Regions from separate parts of the Clostridium felsineum DSM 794 genome, predicted to be linked through region 2. Evidence: riboswitches for the same ligand, from Rfam matches in the RefSeq annotation. Region 2 holds a riboswitch; each other region holds the start of a gene.
What was found. A riboswitch is a leader RNA that binds a small molecule or an ion and turns the genes downstream of it on or off. The one in region 2 is predicted to bind S-adenosylmethionine.
Positions count from the first base shown of each region.

Region 1: linked by a shared signal. The riboswitch ahead of CLFE_RS05885 (O-acetylhomoserine aminocarboxypropyltransferase/cysteine synthase family protein) and the one ahead of metK (methionine adenosyltransferase) in region 2 are both predicted to bind S-adenosylmethionine.
Region 3: linked by a shared signal. The riboswitch ahead of metA (homoserine O-acetyltransferase MetA) and the one ahead of metK (methionine adenosyltransferase) in region 2 are both predicted to bind S-adenosylmethionine.

Region 1 is NZ_CP096980.1:1,259,119-1,266,774, reverse strand. It holds gene CLFE_RS05915 (glutaredoxin family protein) at 248-478, shown strand; gene rd (rubredoxin) at 515-679, shown strand; gene CLFE_RS05905 (hypothetical protein) at 801-998, shown strand; gene CLFE_RS05900 (spore coat protein) at 1,017-1,319, shown strand; gene CLFE_RS05895 (hypothetical protein) at 1,566-2,093, shown strand; gene CLFE_RS05890 (DMT family transporter) at 2,243-3,175, opposite strand; gene CLFE_RS05885 (O-acetylhomoserine aminocarboxypropyltransferase/cysteine synthase family protein) at 3,290-4,573, opposite strand; SAM riboswitch class I at 4,686-4,794, opposite strand; gene CLFE_RS05880 (prepilin peptidase) at 4,897-5,664, opposite strand; gene CLFE_RS05875 (Spo0E family sporulation regulatory protein-aspartic acid phosphatase) at 5,661-5,852, opposite strand; gene CLFE_RS05870 (AIM24 family protein) at 5,939-6,694, opposite strand; gene CLFE_RS05865 (MTH1187 family thiamine-binding protein) at 6,725-7,027, opposite strand; gene CLFE_RS05860 (M24 family metallopeptidase) at 7,058-7,656, opposite strand, start outside.
Region 2 is NZ_CP096980.1:1,092,622-1,100,277, forward strand. It holds gene spoIIID (sporulation transcriptional regulator SpoIIID) at 1-97, shown strand, start outside; gene CLFE_RS05280 (rod shape-determining protein) at 265-1,296, shown strand; gene yyaC (spore protease YyaC) at 1,421-1,987, opposite strand; tRNA gene CLFE_RS05290 (tRNA-Tyr) at 2,223-2,307, shown strand; tRNA gene CLFE_RS05295 (tRNA-Val) at 2,318-2,393, shown strand; tRNA gene CLFE_RS05300 (tRNA-Thr) at 2,409-2,484, shown strand; tRNA gene CLFE_RS05305 (tRNA-Tyr) at 2,490-2,574, shown strand; SAM riboswitch class I at 2,723-2,830, shown strand; gene metK (methionine adenosyltransferase) at 2,912-4,087, shown strand; gene CLFE_RS05315 (hypothetical protein) at 4,256-4,522, shown strand; gene recD2 (SF1B family DNA helicase RecD2) at 4,651-6,864, shown strand; gene CLFE_RS05325 (hypothetical protein) at 6,877-7,656, shown strand, end outside.
Region 3 is NZ_CP096980.1:2,429,081-2,436,736, forward strand. It holds gene CLFE_RS11460 (L,D-transpeptidase family protein) at 1-34, shown strand, start outside; gene CLFE_RS11465 (ATP-dependent Clp protease adaptor ClpS) at 196-495, shown strand; gene clpA (ATP-dependent Clp protease ATP-binding subunit ClpA) at 499-2,751, shown strand; SAM riboswitch class I at 2,830-2,931, shown strand; gene metA (homoserine O-acetyltransferase MetA) at 3,036-3,941, shown strand; gene CLFE_RS11480 (carbohydrate-binding protein) at 4,918-6,621, shown strand; partial or broken gene CLFE_RS11485 (homoserine O-acetyltransferase/O-succinyltransferase family protein) at 6,664-6,786, shown strand; partial or broken gene CLFE_RS24380 (AbiH family protein) at 6,980-7,656, shown strand, end outside.

The sequences.
Region 1 (7,656 bases), 170 kb from region 2:
TATCCAAAAATCCAAATATGAATATTAATTTATATAATATTTTATGCTTAGTAATTTTAAATATATTCCTTATTGGTTGCGATTATTTTTCACATAAAAGTATATACTATTATCCTAGATATATTTTAAATTTAACTATTGCATTATTTTGGATAAGTGCTATAATATAGTTAAACAATAATTATTATTATTTAATATAAATTATTAAATATTGAAAGTGAGGCGAAGCTGCTTAGCAGCAAATATTATGGTAAAAGTATACTCAACAACAACATGCCCTTGGTGCACAAAAGCAAAATCTTACTTAGCTTCTAAAAATATAGATTTTATAGATGCAAATGTTCAAGACGATATGAATGCAAGAGATGAAATGTTAAATTTATCTCATCAAAATGGTGTTCCTGTAATAAATATAGATGGAAATATAGTAATAGGATTTGATAAAGCTAAGATTGATGAACTTTTAAATTTAAGCTAATTTTTTAAAGTATATTATGTAATGGAGGTAATATCAATGAAAAAATATGTTTGTGTAGTATGTGGATATATTTATGATCCTGCTGAGGGTGATCCTGATAATGGAGTTAATCCAGGTACTTCTTTTGAAGATGTTCCTGATGATTGGCTTTGTCCTTTATGCGGAGTTGGAAAAGATCAATTTGAAGTAGTTGAAGACTAATATTAAAAATAAGAGAGCGGATATCCTTATTATATCGACTCTCTTATTTTTTTGTATACATTTATTAAAATTACGTATAATAATTTTAATAAATATAATAAAACTTTATGGAGGGATTTTTATGCAATCTTCTAAACTAGCAGCTTTTGAAATTCTTCATTTAACTAAATTACTACATAGCGAAATAACTACATATAAAAAGATGGATTCCACATTAAAAATGGTTACAGATGATGAATTGAAAGGATTTTTAAGTAAAATTAAAGACAAGGAAAAAGCAAATATACAATCTATACAAAATTTCATAGGTGATCAATAATAAACTGGAGGGACTTTTATGAAAATAATATCAAACTTAACAGGAACAGATGATAAAACTCTTACTAATGCCAATATAGCTTCTGATTTCACGACAAATTTAGATGATACCATAATTTCTTTGTCAACAGCCACTTGTCAAGCAATAAATCCTCAATTAAGGCAAGTACTTGATTCTCAGCTCGTATCAGCTATAAATACAAAACATGAACTATTGGATATGATGGTAAAGAAATCTTGGTATTCTCCTTTTGATGATCCAACAAAACAACTAAAAGACAGCTATATTGATGCCAAACGCATAATGGAAACCGAAAATTAAAACGCCAGTAAAAAGTACTGACGTTTTGAGGAGGACAATATCTATATATCTTTATAGTAATAATATAATATAAATATGTACTATGTATTTATATTATAAAAACAATTTATTAATAATAAATTAATCCACATATACAATATATTTCCTGATTTTATTCAGTATATATATACTTTTTGAGTAAAATTTGTAAACTTCTCCTGGTTAATTTCATAGTATATTCATGAAGTTAATTTTCAGGAGGATTTTATGTATTACAATAAATATATATGTGCAGACATGTCAACAGATGAGCCTCTACCTTCAAATGAGGATAACCGCCATCACCATCATCATAATAGTTCACAGGAAAATAATCATAAGCAAGAGGACGAAGATTATAATATGGATTTTCATTCTTGCCCTTTTATGAATTACTTACCTATTATGTCTAACAAAAAATCAAGCAATAAAAATTCATTTTATCCTATGATGAATCCTGCAGGAGTTCAAAATATGTGTCCTTTTTATGCTATGTTTCAAAACATGAATAATTTTCAAATGCAACAAGACTATGACTGTCCTACCTGTGGCAATAGAGATTCATATGATGATGATACCTACTATTATGATGATTTTGACTCATCCTATAATGATGATTTTATTGATACCGATTATATTAGTGAACCTTTATATGATGATGAAGAATATAGACATCATCACAAAAGGAGAAGACGTAGAAGACCAATTTGTCCTTATTATCCACATTGCAAGAGTATGTGCTGTCACCATCGTTAATTTTTAATATATTCTTTAATATCCCAAGTTCATTTTATTAAATAACTTGGGATATTTTTTATATTCTTATTATTAAAAAATGCTCCATTTTCCATAACCATATATGAGTAGTAAAATTTTAAAAATAATGTAACGTATTGCTTTAAAGACTAACTTTTCACTTTAGTTTTTTCTGCATATACAAGCACTATTCCAAAACATACTAAAATAAGTGCTATTAAATTTTTCACTTCAAAAATATTTTCTTTTAAGAATATACCGGATAGGAGTACTCCAAATATAGGAACTAAAAAATTAAAAATTGATATTATTCCAACCTTATTATATTTAAGGAGTGCTGCCCACAATGAAAAAGCTGTTGCCGAAAGTAATGCCAAATAGATTAATAATGTTACTGCCTTAACATTAAAACCTGATAAATTTCCTCCATTAACAAAACCTAAACCAGCAAGAAAAATTCCTCCTATAAAAAGCTGATAGCCTGTTACTATCATAGAATCCAATTTTTGGGTTATTCTTTTTCCGTATATACTTGAAGCTGAAAGTACAAGTGCCGCTAACATAATAAAGCCCTCCCCCATAAAAGAAAAGGAAAATTTCAGTATATCAGAATTAAAATTTGCAATTATAACTCCTGCAAAACCTATAATACAGCCAAGAATTCTACTGATATTAAGCTTATCGTTTTTATATATAAAATTAGCTAGTATTATACTAAAAAAAGTTCCTGTACTATTCATTATTGAACCTTTAGTTCCTGTTGTATATCCAAGTCCTACATAAAAAAATATGTATTGAAGAAGCGTTTGTGTAAGTCCTAAAATAATAATTTGCAATACATTTTTTTTATTAAAAATTTTCATATCCTTGTGAAGTATTATTGATATGACTATTACCATTATTCCTGCTAAAGCAAATCTATATCCTGCAAATACAAATTCACTAGGTACATCATTTGCCTTTATACAAAATAGCTTGTACCCTATTTTTACTCCTGGATAAGCACTTCCCCAAAGAAAACAACATATTGTGGCAAATATCACAACAAGTTTTTTATCGGTAAAAATATTTTTAGAATTCATTTTTTAGCACCCTTTCATTTTCTCACTAAAAAATCGCTAAAGATGACACATCTTCAGCGACTTTTATAGATGTCATTATATATTATATAATAACATAATTACATATATATTCAATTATGCTTGTTCAAGAGCTTGATTCAAATCCCATATTAAATCATCTGCGTCCTCTACTCCAATTGATAATCTTATCATGTCTGGAGTTACACCTGCTGCTCTTTGTTCTTCTTCATTAAGTTCAGCATGTGTTGTGCTTGAAGGATGTATAACAAGTGACTTTGCATCTGCAACATTTGCTAGAAGAGAGAATAATTTAACACTGTTTATGAATTTCTTTCCTGCTTCAAGTCCTCCCTTTATTCCAAAAGTAAATATTGAACCCGCTCCTTTTGGAAGATATTTTTTAGATAATTCTCTATATGGACTTTCCTCTAATTCGGGGTAGTTTATCCATGAAACCTTTGGATGATTTTTTAGAAATTCAACTACTTTTCTTGTATTCTCAACATGCTTTTGAACTCTAAGTGAAAGTGATTCTAGCCCTTGTAGAAAATAGAATGCACTTTGTGGACTAAGTGTTGCTCCTGTATTTCTTAAAAGTTGAACTCTTGCTTTTAATGCAAATGCAGGTGCACCCAAATCAGCATATACAAGTCCATTATAGCTCTTATCTGGTGTTGTAAAATCAGGGAACTTACCGCTAGCTCTCCAATCAAATTTACCACCATCAACTATAATTCCACCTATTGTAGTTCCGTGTCCTCCAATAAATTTTGTTGCTGAATGTACAACTACATCTGCTCCAAATTCTATCGGTCTTATAAGATATGGTGTACCAAAAGTATTATCTATTATAAGTGGTATTTTATTTTCATGTGCTATTTTAGCTACAGCTTCTATATCAAAAACATTTATTCTTGGATTTCCAATAGTTTCTCCATATACAGCTTTCGTTTTATCATTTATTGCTTTTCTTATATTTTCAGGATTATCTGGATCTACAAATACAACTTTTATTCCAAGCTTCTTAAGAGTAACCCCAAATAATTCATATGTTCCACCGTATAAAGTACTTGCTGCGACAATTTCATCTCCAGCACTTGCTACATTTAAAATTGCATAAGTAATTGCTGCAAGTCCTGATGCCGTTGCAAGACCAGCAACTCCGCCCTCAAGAGCTGCTACTCTATTCTCAAATACATCAGTAGTTGGATTCATTATTCTTGAATATACATTTCCAGGTTCCTTTAATTGAAATAAATTTGCTGCGTGATCAGCATTTTTAAATACATATGATGTAGTTTGATAAATAGGTACTGCCCTTGATCCTGTTGTAGGGTCAGCTACTTGACCTGCATGAACCTGTAGTGTTTCAAAACCAAATTTTCTTTCTTCACTCATTTTGAAAATCCCCTTTTTATTTATATTTTCTGTTCTTACTACTAAAAATGTATAAAATTAAATCCCCTTCATAATTGAAGAGGATTTTTATTAACTAAAAAATTTTATAATCCTCTTATCTCTCAAAATTAACTTTGCAGGAATTAACACCATGCATTCAAATGAAAAATGCTGGTTGTTGGGTTTCATAGGGCCAGTCCCTCCACCTCTCTTGATAAGACTTTATCATAACCATATTTAATTTTCCTAGTATTCATATATGAATTACTCAATTCATTTTATGTTTAAATTATATCATGTTATTTCCACCTGTCAATAGATTTTTACAATAAAAAAAAATTATTATAAAAATTCAAAATATTTTGTCCATAGAGAACTGTAACCATTGAAGCAATGGCTATAAATGGAACAAATGCCACATAATCTGTTTTGCTTTTTAACTTTAATAACATCAAAATCATTGATACAGCACCTGCAAGAATAATTGTCATAAATAACATAAGCATGCTAAATTTCATTCCCAAAAATAGACCACACATAAATATAACTTCTGCATCTCCCATACCAAAAACAGTTTTCTTAATAAATGCCTTACCAGCAAAATTTATTAAAACAATTATTCCTGAATATAAAATTGCTGCGAACAAATATTCATGTATACTATTTTTATAAAACAAATTTATTACCATAAAAATCACACCCACTAATATGCCAGGTAAAGTTGTACACAAATACACAACTTGTGTATCAAAATCTATTACTGAAATAATAAACAGCACTGAAAACAAAGCTATATACTTTAATGTTATTAAATTATATCCATATTTTAAATACAGCATTAAAAAAATAGTACCACATAAAATTTCAAAACCAAAATACCTAAATCCTATTTTTTCATTGCAATATCTACATCTGCCTTTTATTATAATATAACTTAATATAGGCATCATATCATACCATTTAAGTTTTTTTCCACATTTAGTACAATGAGATGGAGGATATATAATAGATTCCCCCTTTGGTATTCTTATTGTACATACATTTAAAAAACTTCCAATTATTATTCCTATAACAAATATTATAATAGTCATTTAGCTCTACTGTATCTTTGCCTTATTTTATCTATAATCTTATAATACTCGTTTATTTCTTCATTAAGTATTAAACTATCCTCTAACACTGTTTTATCTGTTAATCTAGTATCTTTAAAGTTTATCTCGTTGTATAACTTACTCCTTAAATTTTCTATACTTTCTAGTAATTTATTTACATTTTTCACATTAAACACCTCCAATGTTATTATTAACATTAGAGGTGTTTTATATTCATTTTTATCTTTATATTTCTTTTACCATGTGCTACCTTTTATTGTATTGGTGCCATAAGTATTCTTCCTGTTCCACGATAAACATTCACTAAGCCTTCACCTGAAACCGCTGAACCAATCAAACTTTTACTTGATTTTTCAACTCTAAACTCTAATGAATCTGACCAAGCAATTGCATAGTTTCCATCAATTCTAACTTCATCTTTTTCAAGTACAAATTCTATAAGCTCATCTCTAGGAACAGGACTCTCTAATACAGCAATTCCCTCACCTTTAAGACATAAATTAAATAAACCTTCTTTACCTAGCATTGCTGAAGAAAGATTAGTTCTCGCTACAACATTTTGCTTTACTCTTGATTCACAAGCAAGAAAAAGTCCGTCATCTATTACCATTCCACCCCAATCAGAAACATCTTCAAGTAAAATATGTCTATATGTAGGTTCTAACATCAATAAACCATTTCCTTGATATTTAGGTTTAATTGCAGATTCTTTTGTTACTTTGGATGATAGAGCCTTACCGAAGAAATCGCCTATTCCTTTAACATCTGCAGCCATACTAACATTTCCTGAAGTCCATTGCATAGCTCCTGCACTTATTGTATAAGCATTGCCATTCAATTCTATCAACACTTGTCTCTTTCTAATGTTCATTTCAGAAGCAAAATATGCAGCCATAGCCCCTGCAGCATTTACACTCAAATCCTTTTTATACTCAAGAACTTTTACATCTCCTTTAGTCTCTACTACTTCTATATTTTTATTTTCAAAAAGATTCTTACATTTTACCATCTATACTCTCCTTTTAATTTATACATTTTACTATTTTAATTTTTCTCTAACAGAATTTAATTTTTGTTCCATAGATGCCTTCTTATCTCTTCTATCATCTATACTTATAGATGTAATAACTCTTTCTGCTCCATTTTTAAAAGGAATTTCATGCATTTTTCTTATAACTTTAATTATTGTATCTAATTCTCCCTCAAATATTGTACACATTGGAGTTAATTGATATTTTATTTCTTTTTCGTCTTTAAGTATATTTTCACATGCTGCCACATAGCTACTTAAACTAGTTGAACCTGTACCTACAGGTATTATTGTTGCTTGTGCAATAGCCAAAATAATCACCCCTACTTCTTAAAAATTTCACTATAATATATTCATATCTCTACTCACATGGTTTAAAACTTCACAGCCTGTTTCCGTTACAACTACTAAATCCTCTATTCTAACTCCATACTTTTCAGGAATATATATACCTGGTTCTATTGAAAATACCATTCCAACTTGTGCCTTTATATCCGAGTTACCTCCTACAGAAGGAAATTCATGATCTTCTATACCAATGTTATGACCTGTTCTATGTGTAAAGTACTCGCCATAACCTTCTTTTTCTATTACCTCTCTAGTAATTTTATCTATATCACTTAATTTAACACCAGGTTTTACTGCATTTTTTCCTGCCTCATTAGCTCTCTTTACTATATCATAAATCTTTTTTGCTTCTTCACATGGTTCTTTATAGAAAAAAGTTCTTGTCATATCAGAACAATAGTTATTATACACTCCTCCCATATCTATAACTATAGAATCTCCTTCTTTTAACTTAGTATCATCCGGCATATGGTGTGGATCTGCTCCATTCTTACCATAACTACAAATAGTTTCAAAAGAAAGCTTCTCTATTCCATTCTTTTGAAAGATTTCTTGTATTACTTTTGCCATTTCTTTTTCTGTTTTACTTTCTT
Region 2 (7,656 bases):
TGAGCTTGCTAAAGGTGTGCTTGAGTTAAATAAGGCGGAAAGGCATATAAGAGGAGGAAAAGCAACCAAAATGAAGTATAAAGCTATTGAAGGTTAAAAACATTCCGTTTATAATAATATAGGAGATATATAAATATATTTCTGATATTACACTACAAGATATATTATTTGATTTTAATTAAAAAAGTAAATTAAATTGAGATTTTAAAATATATCTGTATTTAAAGCGTAGAAATAAACGTATGAGATGGAGTGAATAAAGGAATGTTTTTTGGTATAGGAAATGATATGGGAATAGACCTAGGAACTGCTACAGTTTTGGTTTATTTAAAAGGTAAAGGTGTAATTTTAAAAGAACCATCTGTTGTAGCAATAAACCGTACTAATAATGAAGTTTTAGCTGTTGGAGAAGAAGCAAGGCAAATGATAGGTAGAACGCCTGGCAATATTACTGCAATACGTCCATTAAGAAATGGTGTGATTTCTGATTATGATGTGACTGAGAAAATGCTCAAACACTTTATAAGAAAAGCTTGCGGTAAAAGAAGAGTATCTCAGCCTAAGATTATAATATGTGTCCCTTGTGAAGCTACAGGAGTTGAAAAGAGAGCAGTAAAAGATGCTGCAAAAAATGCTGGAGCTAAGAAAGTTAGTTTAATAGAGGAACCATTAGCAGCAGCTATTGGAGCTGGACTTGATATTTCTAAAGCAAGCGGAAATATGGTTATAGATATAGGAGGAGGAACTACTGATATAGCTGTAATTTCATTAGGCGGTATGGTGGTAAGAAGTTCTATAAAAGTAGCTGGAGATACATTTGACGAATCTATAATAAAATATATACGAAAAAAACACAAATTAATGATCGGAGAAAGAACAGCTGAGGATTTAAAGATAAATATAGGTTCGGCTTATAAAAAAGAAATAGAAGAGACTATGGAAATAAGAGGAAGAGATTTGGTTACAGGTCTTCCTAAAAATGTTGAGGTATCTTCTTCGGAAATGAGAGAAGCTCTTAGAGAGGCTGTAAGTTCAATTGCAGAATGTGCACATGCTGTTCTTGAGAAAACACCTCCAGAGTTAGCAGCAGATGTATCTGATAAGGGTATAATGATGACAGGCGGAGGTGCTCTGTTAAATGGTCTTGATAAATTTATTCAAGATATAACTCAGGTACCTGTATATGTTGCAGAAGATCCTGTATCATGTGTTGCATTAGGAACAGGAAAATCACTTGAATATATAGATAAATTAGATATGAATAGTGATGATTTAGATTTAAGTCTTATAAAATAAATCTAATTAGTGTTAATTATATATTTATAACTTTAAAAGTAAATATCAATAAAAAATTGAAAGGGCATATTGCACTTTCAATTTTTTATTAAATAAAATTATAATTTATATATTTTCTCATGTTTTATTTGAAGTTAGGCATATTATTGGGAAAAGTATTATCTTGAAGGTTTTGGTAAAGGTAGTATGAATGTATTATTGTTTGTACTATAATTTTTGACATTTCAAAGACTAAATTTAAACGTATATTTCTATTAGTGAATAATTCACTACTTTCGCAGGAATCTACTATTCCAACAATGGAGACCTCACCGACATCAGGAAGTGATTTTCCAACACCCTTTCCAGGATGAATAGCGTAATCCCTTACTTGAATTTCACCTATGTTTTCTGTATCACCTAAGCAAGCGTCTATACCTATTATTGTTGAATTTTTATGATTATTCTTTATTTTATATAATTTTTTATCTATATTTAAAGCATGTATAGGTTCTGAAATTGTACCATAAACATCTAAGGGAAAAAATTTTTCCTTCAGCATAGTTCCAACTAAGGGACCAAGACAATCACCTATACAGCGATCTGTTCCTATACATACTACTATTGTATCATCAGTAATATAGTGTTTTAAGAAATTCGAAAGTTTATAGTATGCCATTGGTGTATTGTAAGAAGTCTTTATTTTATTCAACAGAATCACCTCCTAGATAATTTATATGATGGTAAGCATATTATTATCACAATAAGTTTTAAAAGCAATATTGTATAAAATTAAAGTAGATGATTAAAGTGAAGTAATTGAGAGAAAAATGGAATAATACAATGATATTTATATTTAATGGTCTAAAATGGGAATTGATTTTAAATGATTATCACTGTATACTATTACTTGTTGATGCGGTGAAAACATCACCTGCAAGTCATGTGGAGGAATTCCCGAGTGGCCAAAGGGGGCAGACTGTAAATCTGTTAGCTCAGCTTTCCATGGTTCGAATCCATGTTCCTCCACCATTATATGTATGGGCGTTTAGCTCAGCTGGGAGAGCATCTGCCTTACAAGCAGAGGGTCACAGGTTCGAGCCCTGTAATGCCCACCATACAAAACTTAATAAGCTGGCATAGCTCAATTGGTAGAGCAACTGACTTGTAATCAGTAGGTTGTGGGTTCAATTCCTACTGCCAGCACCATATATGGAGGAATTCCCGAGTGGCCAAAGGGGGCAGACTGTAAATCTGTTAGCTCAGCTTTCCATGGTTCGAATCCATGTTCCTCCACCAAAAAGACACTAAGTGTCTTTTTTTTTAAGAATTTGTATTGACTATATTTGCTAAGTGATATATTATTAATATGTAAATTGTATTTATGTAAAATTTTGTGATGTTGTATTGGGATTTTTATATTTAGTTTAAAAAAATTGAAATATGGCTCTTATCAAGAGAGGTGGAGGGAAATGGCCCGATGAAGCCCGGCAACCGATGTTATTTAATAACATAAAGGTGCCAATTCCTGCAGAGATATTCTGCAAGATAAGAGAGAGAATGTTAATCAAGTCTCTTCTTATTGAAGAGGCTTTTATTATTTTTTATATTATAATTAGAGGAGGAATTGGAGATAATGAGAAAATTATTTACATCAGAGTCAGTAACAGAAGGCCATCCAGATAAAATTTGTGACCAAATATCAGATGCTGTTTTAGATGCTATTCTAGAAAAAGACCCTAATGGAAGAGTTGCATGTGAAACTACAGTAACTACCGGTATTGTTAATGTCATGGGAGAAATATCAACAAACTGTTATGTAGATATTCCTAAGATAGTAAGAAAGACTTTAAGGGAAATAGGTTATACTAGAGCTAAATATGGTTTTGATTGTGATACATGCGCAGTGGTAACATCAATTGATGAGCAATCTGCAGATATTGCTATGGGAGTAGATGAAGCTTTAGAATCTAGAAAAGGTGAAATGGATAAAATTGATGCTGTTGGTGCAGGAGACCAAGGTATGATGTTTGGTTTTGCAACAAATGAAACAAAAGAATATATGCCAATGCCTATAGCACTAGCTCATAGATTATCTAAAAGATTAGCTGATGTTAGAAAAGATGGTACCTTAAGTTATTTAAGACCAGATGGAAAAACTCAAGTTACAGTAGAATATGAAGATGATAAGCCAGTAAGAATTGATGCTGTTGTAATATCTACACAGCATGGTCCAGAGGTTGAGCATGATCAAATTGAAAGAGATATGATAGAAGAAGTAATAAAGAAAGTTATATCTCCTGAACTTTTAGACCAAAACACAAAGTACTATATAAATCCTACTGGAAGATTTGTTGTTGGAGGTCCCCAAGGTGATACAGGACTTACAGGAAGAAAAATAATCGTTGATACGTATGGCGGATATGGTAGACACGGCGGTGGTGCATTTTCTGGAAAAGATCCAACTAAAGTTGATAGATCAGCAGCTTATGCAGCAAGATGGGTAGCTAAAAATCTTGTAGCAGCTGGAATTGCTGATAAACTTGAGGTACAACTTGCTTATGCAATAGGAGTTGCAAAGCCAGTATCTATATTAGTTGATACATTTGGTACAGGTAAGATATCAGAAAGTAAAATCGTTGAAATAGTAGAGAAAGTATTTGATTTAAGACCAGGAGCTATAATAAGGGATCTTGAACTTAGGAGACCTATATATAGACAAGTAGCAGCTTATGGACATTTTGGAAGATTAGATGTGGAATTACCATGGGAGAATCTAGATAGAGTCCAAGAAATAAAAAAATATATATAAAAAATATGCTGCCTTTAGGTAGCATATTTTTTATGTATATTTAAATAATTGAAAAAGATGTTAACATACCATTATACTTGTGTTAAAATGTTTTAATATGATATTTTAAATTTGTGCATACTATGATATTATAATAAGAGTAATTATCGTGGTAAAGAAGGTAGGTTTATGGAAAATCCATATGAAGGTGGATTTTTGCACATGATTTGTAATTTGAAAAATTTCATGATAAAAGTTTTGATTTTTATAGTAGTTATATCTTTTGGATTGACATTTTTAGCACTTAAAACTTTCTTGCATATATTAAATTTTTTATATATTTGGTCTGGAAAAAGAGTTGGTGTTGAGATATTTTGTGTTTTAATTTATATAGGTATTATATTAGCTTTAAAACTAACTGAAATCATTTGCAATAAGCATCTTACAAAAAGATAAAATTGTAGAAGGGGGTACATATATAGTTGTATCTCTTTTTCGTATGAGGGTTATTATAGTTAAATTAAAAGTAAGAAGAATAAAACTATAGTTTGTTGAAAAATTACTGTAAGTAAGGGGAAATCTGTATGTTAGAACTTCATTGTGTTGTCGACACTGTTGTGTTTAAAAATGAAGAGAATGGGTATGTAGTTGCTAATGCCAAGCCAAAAGAAGAGGATAAAATTACAATAGTTGGGTGTATACCCTATGTTATGGAAGGGCAATCTTTAAAGGTTTCAGGAGAATGGATTGTTCATCCTCAGTTTGGAAAACAGTTTAAAATAGAACGTTGTGAGGAAATTTTACCCAATTCTTTATTAGGTATAGAAAAATATCTAGCATCAGGAATTATTGCTGGAATAGGACCAGTAACAGCCCAAAAAATAGTAAACAAATTTGGAGAACAAACGCTTGAAATATTAGATAATGATATATATAGATTAAGTGAAATAGAGGGAATAGGTAAAAAGAAAATAGATAAGATATATGAGACTTATTCTGAACAAAGAGAAGTAAGAAATATAATGATTTTTCTTCAAAATTATGGAGTGACGCCCAAACAATGTGTAAAAATATATAATCATTATAAAGCAAAGGCTATAGAAGTAGTGAAACAAAATCCATATATACTTGTTGAAGAAATATCTGGAATAGGATTTAAAACAGCAGATAAAATAGCTAGAAGTCTTGGAATAGAAGGAAATTCTCCATTTAGAATTCAAAGTGGTGTATCTTATGTGATAAATGAATTTTGTATGTTAGGTAACACATATATGCCAATGGAAAAGCTTATAAAAAATTGCATGGAAGTACTAAATGTAAAAAAAGATGAAGTAGAAAAAGCAGTATATGAATGTACACTTTCTCAAAGAATAAAAGTGGAAATAATAAATGGCGAAAATTGCGTTTTTACTATGGAATATTATTATTGTGAAATAGGTATAACAAGAAAAATAGTAACACTTGCTTATGACAGTTATAAAAGTCTAGATATAAATGTAGATGAAAAAATAAAACAATTTGAAAATGAAAATGGAATAAAGTTTGCACCATCTCAAATTGAAGCTATTGAGGGAGCGTTTTTAAACGGAATAGAAGTTATAACAGGAGGTCCTGGAACTGGAAAAACAACGATAATAAGATGTATAACGTATATATTTGAAGAATTAAACATGAAGGTATTTATGGCTGCACCGACAGGAAGAGCCGCAAAAAGAATGTCCGAATCAACAGGTAGGGAAGCTAAAACTATTCATAGGTTACTGGAGATTGGTTATGAAGATGAGGTGTTTCTAGATAACAATAATGACAGTACACTTCAATGTGATGTTGTAATAATAGATGAAGCATCAATGATTGATATTGTCTTGATGAATAGTCTTTTAAAATCAATAGGTATGGGAACTAGGGTTATAATAGTTGGAGATGTAGATCAACTTCCATCTGTTGGACCAGGAAATGTTCTTAGAGATATAATTGAGAGTAAATGTGTAAAAGTTGTTAGATTAGCAGATATATTTAGACAATCTAAGGAGAGTATGATTATAGTAAATGCTCATAAAATTAACAATGGTGAAATGCCACTTTTGAATAGGAAGGATAAGGATTTTTATTTTATAAAAGAAGATAATGCAGAAGGTATAACTAATACTATAATTAGTTTAGTATATGAAAGGCTTCCTAAGTTTAATAAGAAATGGAATGCTGTAAGAGACATACAAGTACTTTCGCCCATGAAAAGAGGTAGTGCAGGGGTAATAAATTTAAATACTAATTTACAGAGCATTATAAATCCACCTCATAAAAATAAACCTGAAATTAAATTTCGTGACAATATTTTTAGGGTTGGAGACAAAGTTATGCAGATAAAGAATAACTATATGTTAAAGTGGAATAGGATAACAGGCGAAGGGGAAAAGTCTGGAGAAGGAGTTTTTAATGGAGATATAGGAGTTGTCAATGATATAGATGAAGATAATAATGTTATAGTTATTTTTGATGATGAAAAAGAAGTTACATATGAAAGAATTAATTTAGATGAATTAGAACTTGCATATGCAGTAACCATTCACAAAAGCCAAGGAAGTGAATTTCCAGTAGTAATTCTTCCAATGACAATGGGACCACCCCTACTTATGAATAGAAATCTTTTGTATACTGGAATTACAAGAGCTAAGCAGTTAGTTGTAATAGTTGGGTTTCCTAAAGCTATTAAATTTATGATAGATAATGATAAAAGCTTTGAAAGATATTCAGGACTTAAATGGAGAATTGAAGATATAATAAAAGAAGAGAGTTAGGAGAGATTTGTAATGGAAAGATCATTTGTTAAAATTAGAGAAGAATACAATAAAATAGCTCAGACTCTTTCGAAATTATTAAATAGCAGAGAAAGATATATAAATTTAAATTCACCACCATACAATACATCAGAGATTTTTTTGAGCAGTATAATTGAGTATATGGCAAATGGAAAAAGTGTTCTTTATATAACGGATGAAAATGAAAAAGATGTTGAAATAGTGAAATTAATAAAAAGATCCAATCATAAGGATTATATATATTATAGGGGTAAAACATTGTATACAACATCAAATTTTATAGTATGTAATTATGAAAATGCTTTTGATCTTCAGTTTAAATTTGATTTGGTTATTTATGATGACATAAGAAGTTTTCCTATGCATAATAGAAGAGAAATAATAAGACTACTTGAGAGATTTGAAACAAAAGAGTGTAAATTTATAGCTTATTCAGTTGATTCTATATTTGATAGAGGAAGAGAAATAACAATACCAATAAATTATGATGGTATGCCTGTAGTTGAACCAAGGGTTATACTTACTAGAATAGATATAAATAATGATATGCCATTTGTCGTTTATGATTACCTTAAGTGGTCTGTAAGTTCTAATAAAAACACAGTAATACCAGTTAAAGATATTAACAGAATGAATAGCTTTTTTAATTATTTAACGAATTATAAACTAGGATTTAAAGGTAAAGTGTTCGAATATTCAAGCAAAAATAAAAAAATGGGTTTAGGAGAATTAAAAAAGTCAATAATTATAACAGATAGATTTGATGAAGTT
Region 3 (7,656 bases), 1.3 Mb from region 2:
AGTACCAATGGGAACAGGGATATGGATATTCTAAAAAAGTAGGATATATGCTGAGTAAAGTATATATCCTACTTTTTTAGAATAGGGAATACTAATACATTATATGTATTAATTATTGTAATAAGATGGTATAATAATATATATATATTGAAAATAAGATAAGATTAATTTAATTTATAATTGGAGTTGTGTATTATGTCTTTAAAAACTTCCTTTGAGGAAAATATGAAACTTAAAATTAAAAAACCTAAAATGTATAAAGTAATACTACATAATGACGATTATACAACAATGGAGTTTGTAATTGAAGTGCTCATTGATGTATTCAATAAAGTCCCTGCAAACGCTGTTAAAATAACCTTTGATGTGCATAAACATGGAATAGGCATAGCAGGAATTTATCCATATGATATTGCATTGACTAAAATAAATGAAGTTGAAAAATTAGCTTCTAAAAATGGATATCCATTGAAGTTGACCATGGGGGAGGTATAGAACTTGAAACTGGATGAAATTGTAAATGAAATTATTACAGCAGCATATAGCGAAGCAAAATTTGATATGCACAAATATTTTACACCTGAACATATTTTATATGCTTCACTATTTTATAATGATGGAATAAACATAATTGTAAACACAGGTGGTTCTGTAGAAAATTTAAAAAAACAACTTGAGAAATATTTCATGAAGAACGTTGAAAAATTAGAATCGGGAGATCCTACTCAAACTGTAGGGGTTGAAAATATAATAAATCAAGCAGCTAATCATGTTTTAGCTAGTGGAAAAGAGATAGTAACCTTAGGTGATATATATGTGGCTATATACGACGATAGTGCGTCTTTTGGAAGCTATTATTTAAAACAGCAGGGTATTACTAGACTTAAGCTTCTAAACTACATTACACATGGAATATCAACAGTAAACAATAGCATTGATAATGAGATAGAACCCTTACCAGAAAACGAATACTTATTTGATGATTATCATGAAGAAGAATCTTCTGCAATGGAAAAATATACAGAAGATATTACTGAAAAAGCAAAAAATGGTCTTATAGATCCACTAATAGGTAGAGAAGATATATTGAAAAAAACACTTCAAGTTTTGTGTAGAAGAAGAAAAAACAATCCTATTCATGTAGGTGAACCAGGTGTGGGTAAAACAGCTATAACAGAAGGTCTTGCAGCTTTAATTGCTGAAAACAAGGTGCCAAATGTTTTAAAAGGTAGTAAGATTTACACTTTAAATATGGGAACCATGGTAGCTGGAACAAAATATAGAGGTGACTTTGAAGAAAGAATAAAAAATGTACTCAATGAAATATCGAAATCTTCAAAACCGATAGTCTATATTGATGAAATACACACAATTATAGGCGCTGGCGCTGTATCAGGTGGAACTGTAGATGCAGCTAATATATTAAAGCCATACTTTACTGATGGTAAAATAAAATTTATAGGTTCAACTACTTATGATGAATACAAAAAAATATTTGATAAAGATAGAGCTTTATCCAGAAGATTTCAAAAAATAGATGTAGGTGAACCAAGCATTAACGAAACCTTTGATATTCTTATGGGTATAAAAACTAAATATGAAGAGTTTCACAATGTACACTATACTAATGCATCCCTTAAAGCAGCAGCTACTCTTTCTTCTAAATGCATAAATGATAGATTTTTGCCAGACAAGGCAATTGATGTAATTGATGAATGTGGAGCAGCAGCTGAAATGAATAGAAAGGGCGATGAGAAGGTATATATAAATGTACGTGATGTAGAGAATATAATATCTTCTATATCAGGTATACCAGTAAAAGATTTATCTAAAAATCAAATAGAGAAGCTTAAGAACTTAAAGAAAAATCTTAAAGGTAAAATTTTTGGTCAAGATAAAGCTTTAGAATCAATAGTTCAGTCTATTAAGAGATCAAGCGCTGGTTTTAATGATGAAGATAAACCTGTAGCAAGTTTTCTTTTCGTAGGTCCAACTGGTGTTGGTAAAACAGAAATATCAAAGCAGTTAGCAAAAGCTCTAAATATAAAGCTTATACGATTTGATATGAGTGAATACCAAGAAAAGCATACTGTTGCTAGGCTAATAGGTTCACCTCCAGGTTATGTAGGCTATGAAGAAGGGGGCCTTTTAACAGATGCAGTGAGAAAGAATCCGTACTGTGTTCTTCTCTTAGACGAAATTGAAAAAGCTCATTCTGATATCTTAAATGTACTTCTTCAAGTTATGGATTACGCAACTCTTACTGATAACAGTGGAAAAAAAGCTGATTTTAGAAATATTATATTAATAATGACCTCTAATGCGGGTGCTTCAGAAATAGGTAAAAATAAAGTTGGTTTTGGAAATAGAGTTGTAGGAGAAGATAATATAGATAAAGAAGTTTCTAAGATATTTTCTCCTGAGTTTAGAAATAGACTTGATGATATAATAATTTTTAATAAAATGGATGAAGATATGGCAGTTCGTGTGGTTAAAAAATCCATAGACGAATTCCAAAAGAAGCTAAGTAAAAAGCATATAAAAATTAAAGTCACAGATGAGTGTGCTAAATGGATTGCAGCTAAAGGCTTAACTTCTAATTATGGTGCGAGAGAAATTTTAAGAATCATACAAGAAAAAATCAAGCCTTACTTTGTAGATGAAGTTCTTTTTGGAAATCTAACAAAGGGCGGAGAAACAGTAATTGATGTAAAAAATGATGCTATAAAATTTCATAATGTAGGTAAATAATGTCTTTTGAATGTTGACAATATATAAAAATTGTACTATAGTATAACTGTTATTTAATGAAAATTATATACGTATTATTTCTTATCAAGAAGGCGGAGGGACTGGCCCAATGAAACCTGACAACCGGCAAATGTACGGTGTTAATTCCTGCAAAACTTATTTAGTTTTGAAAGATAAGAAAACAGTTTATTAATAATAAATTAATTTGTGATTAATAATCCGTTTTTCTTATGAAAGGCGGATTTTTTATATTAAAATTTATTAAGACTAGGACGGTGAACTAAATGCCTATAAAAATACCTGATAATCTTCCAGCAGCAAAAACCTTAAATGAAGAAAATATATTTTTTATGCATGAGAATAGGGCATACCATCAAGATATAAGACCACTTAACATTCTTATAGTGAATTTGATGCCCACTAAAATAATTACAGAGACACAAATATTAAGACTTATTGGAAACTCGCCCATTCAGGTTAATCCAACTTTCATTCATACGCAAACACATAAATCTCAAAACACTTCAGAGGAACATCTGATTAAATTTTATGAAACTTTTGAAGATATTAAAAATTACAAGTTTGATGGTATGATAGTAACTGGTGCTCCTGTTGAAACACTTACTTTTGAAGAAGTAGATTACTGGGATGAACTATGCAAGATTTTTGATTGGTCAGTTACTAATGTAACCTCAACCATACATATATGTTGGGGTGCACAGGCAGGTCTGTATCATCATTATAAAATACCTAAACATAGACTTAATGAAAAAATATTTGGAGTATTTGAGCATCACCTTAATGAAAAAAATATAAAATTAACAAGAGGATTTGATGAGAAATTTTATGCTCCACATTCAAGACATACTTATGTAAAAAAAGAGGATATAGAGAATAATCCTAATATAAGAATTTTAGCTGAATCTGATGAGGCTGGAGCATATATAGTTGCATCTAAAAACGGCAAAAATATCTTTGTAATGGGACATGCTGAATATGATAGTGACACCTTGAATCAGGAATATCTTCGTGATAAAAATCAAGGTATGGATATAAAGCTCCCTAAGAATTATTTTAAAGATGATGATCCAGAGAAGGGACCTATGGTTACCTGGAGAGGTCATGCTAATCTTTTATTTTCTAACTGGCTTAATTACTATGTATATCAAGAAACTCCGTTTGAACTTTAGAAAAGCTATAAAATTCATCTAGTACAATTGTTTGTAGAGATTTTTGATAAAAAATGAGAAATGTTGTTTTTAAGACATAAGCAATAGGGGTAAGGAATTCTCATGTGTTTTAAGAAAAAATAATAATGAATTTAAAGATATAAGCATTACTGAGAGGTAGTGCTTATTTTTATCGTATTATAAATATTTTAATTTAGTATAAATACATAATTGCAAAAGTATATATCGACATAAATAGCATGTGCCAAGCAAACTTTGATAGTATAAGATATTCACTAATGGTGACATAGTAATTATAAGTGATAAAAATAATACTCAATCTGCATATAGAATTTAGACAAACTTACTGTCGAACAGATTTATTATATATCAGCATATTAGCAATGAATCTTGTGTAGCAATATACATGAATATTTTGTTTGTAAATTATGTTTATATAAATAAAATTCACCCAAATTAGTATTTATTAAGTATATATATGATAATTATTGTAAATATGTTAAAAATATGGTATTATTATATTAACTTATTATAGCGAATTAAGAAGAATAATTGTATTAAAATGAAATTCATCAAAATTAACTATTCCAACAAATTATCTTGAGTTTAATTCACAAAGTGATTTTATAAGTGTATTAAAAAATATACAGGACTCACGCCTAAACAATATAGCAAAATTATTATCGTTTAGATTGGACATTAGATGCTTAAAGATAAAACATTTTTTATTCCACTTATCCTTCATTGTGAAACGCTTTTATGTTATGCCATTAGGATACACTTGATTAAATAGCATGTATATTCTTTAGATAGACTATTTATAACGCATAAAATGGATATTATATTGTTATCGAGTGGTCCTAATTTGCATATATCCCTAATCAATCCTGTTTAGATTGTTTTTAAAGTAAGGTGGTGGTAATTTCAGGTCTAATATTATTTTGTGGAATTAAAAAAATAAGGAGGATTATATGTTATGAAAAAAAAGCTATTAAGTTTAGTATTAATTTTTTCAATGATAATTTCATTAGCATATTGTGATTTTTTACCAAATAATAAAACTGTAAACGCCATGACTTCAGATCCTGTGGTATTAAGAGCTGAAAACTATTCGAATATGAGTGGTGTTCAAACAGAAACTTGCTCAGAAGGTGGTAAAGATGTTTCATATATTGATGCAGGAGATTGGATGTCATTTTATTCCGTGAATTTGCCAGTAACAGGACAATATACAGTGGAATATCGAGTTGCATCGTTAAATGGTGGAGGAGTAATAAGTTTAGAGAAATCTGGTGGAAATCCAGTTTATGGTACTGTTAATGTTCCTTCAACGGGCGGATGGCAAAATTGGCAAACTATTTCTCAAACTGTTACATTAAATGCAGGAGCTCAAGACATAGGAATAGGTGTACCAAAAGGGGGATACAACATTGAATGGATAAAATTCACCCCTGTTGGCGATACACCATCACCAGTAACATTAAGAACTGAAAATTATTCAAATATGAGTGGTGTTCAAACAGAAACTTGCTCAGAAGGTGGCAAAAATGTTTCATATATTGATGCAGGAGATTGGCTGGCATTTTATTCTGTAAATTTGCCAGTAACAGGACAATATACAGTAGAATATCGAGTTGCGTCACTAAATGGTGGAGGAGTAATAAGTTTAGAGAAATACGGCGGAAATCCAGTTTATGGTACTGTTAATGTTCCTTCAACGGGCGGATGGCAAAATTGGCAAACTATTTCTCAAACTGTTACATTAAATGCAGGGTCTCAAGACATAGGAATAGGCGTACCAAAGGGTGGATATAACATTGAATGGATAAAATTCACCCCAACTGGAAGTACACCAGTAACACCACCTACAGAAATATGGAATAACCCAGCTGTAGGCATAAATATCAATGGTCAGCAGGCCAATGGTTCAGTTTCAACAGTAAAATCTTCAAATTGGGATACCATAACAACTCCTTACTTGCCTGGAATGGCAATAGTAAACAATCTTTGGGGTATCGGAAAAAATGGAACTGGTTCTGGAAGCATATTTACTGAGAAAGTAAACAATAAAGATGCTTTTGGTTGGTCTTGGAATATGAATTCTACAAATAACAATGTAGTTTCCTATCAGGAAGTAGGCTGGGGCTGGTCTCCAAACTCCGGTGCTTGGTTTAATGGAGCAGTTCCTTTGCATCAAATTAGTGAAAATAAATCATATACAGTTGATTTTAATCTTAAACGTACTAACCGTAGTGGAGCATGGGATACAGCTTTCGATATATGGTCTTATCCTCAAACGCAACCTACAGGCGGATCAGGTGGATTCAAAGGCGGATATGAAATTATGGTATGGCTTGATCACGAAGTACAGGGTCCTTGGGGTAGTAATCCACAAGATGTTTATATCAATGGACACCATTTCAAGGTTTATGACAATGATGGAAGTTCAGGCTGGAGAGTTATTTCTTATATAAATCAAGATGCACCTATTAATGATGCTACAGGCTTTAGTCTTTCAAATTTTTGGAATGATGCTGCAACACGTTATAGTAGTGGAACTTCAAGTTCAGTAGGACTAACAAAAGATCACTATATAAATGCAATTGAGTTTGGAAGTGAATCTTGTGGTGGTCAGGGTATGCTAGAAGTTCAAAACTACAATATCAATATTGGACAATAAAACTTGCAAAAATAATATTAATTTAGTAGTTTAGCTTTTTCTAATGTGAAAATTTTAGCTGAATCTGATAAGCCTGAAACATATATAGTTGCATCAGAAAATGGCAAGAATATCTTTGTAATTAGACATGCAGAATATGATAGTGATACTTTCTGGCTTAATTATTATGTATATTAGAAAACTTCATTTTAGATTTAAGAGAATTAAGTTTTGCACAATTAAGAATGAGCATTGCTGAAGAGCAGTGCTTGTTTTCTATTTACTAAATAATGAGTAATGAAAAATGTACTTGCATATACTTTATTGAATCAGTAAGTTTTACAATGAAAAGGTAATTAAAGAAGGGAGAGGTATTATTTTGAATTTAAATATTATAGGAAACGGATTTGACCTTTATCATGGGTTACCAAGTAGTTACTTTTATTTTGGTTCGTATCTAATTGAAAATAATTCAAGTCTATATGATGAACTATCAGATATGTATGGATTTAAAAAAGGTATATATTATGGCTTTCCTGGTGATGATTTTTATTATTCAGTAGAAGGTTTTTTTTGGAAGGATTTCGAAACACATTTAGGTGAAATTAATGAATCTTGGGTAGAGGAAACACTTCAAGATGACTTGGGACTTGAGTATGATGATCCTCCTGTTGACTTAGAAATGTATCAGTATGATAATGCTAAAGAAATAAAGAAAGCTTTATCTTAATGGATAAAAAATGTTGTAGATAAAAAAGAAAACTATAATATCATTCGAGCTAAAATAAAAAAATATAAATTCAAAGTACCTTTGAGGAAAAATGACATATATTTATCATTTAACTATACACATACACTTGAGGAAATTTATAGAATTAATCAAGATCAAATTTTACATATTCATGGAGAAGCGCTAGAATATACGGAAAATACGTTGGTTATAGGACATGGTAATGGTATAAGGATTCAAGAAATAAAAAAAGATTTAGAAGAATATGAAAAAGATTATTTTGATCAAGCATCTTGTAATAGAGAAAATGAATTGAAATGTATCTT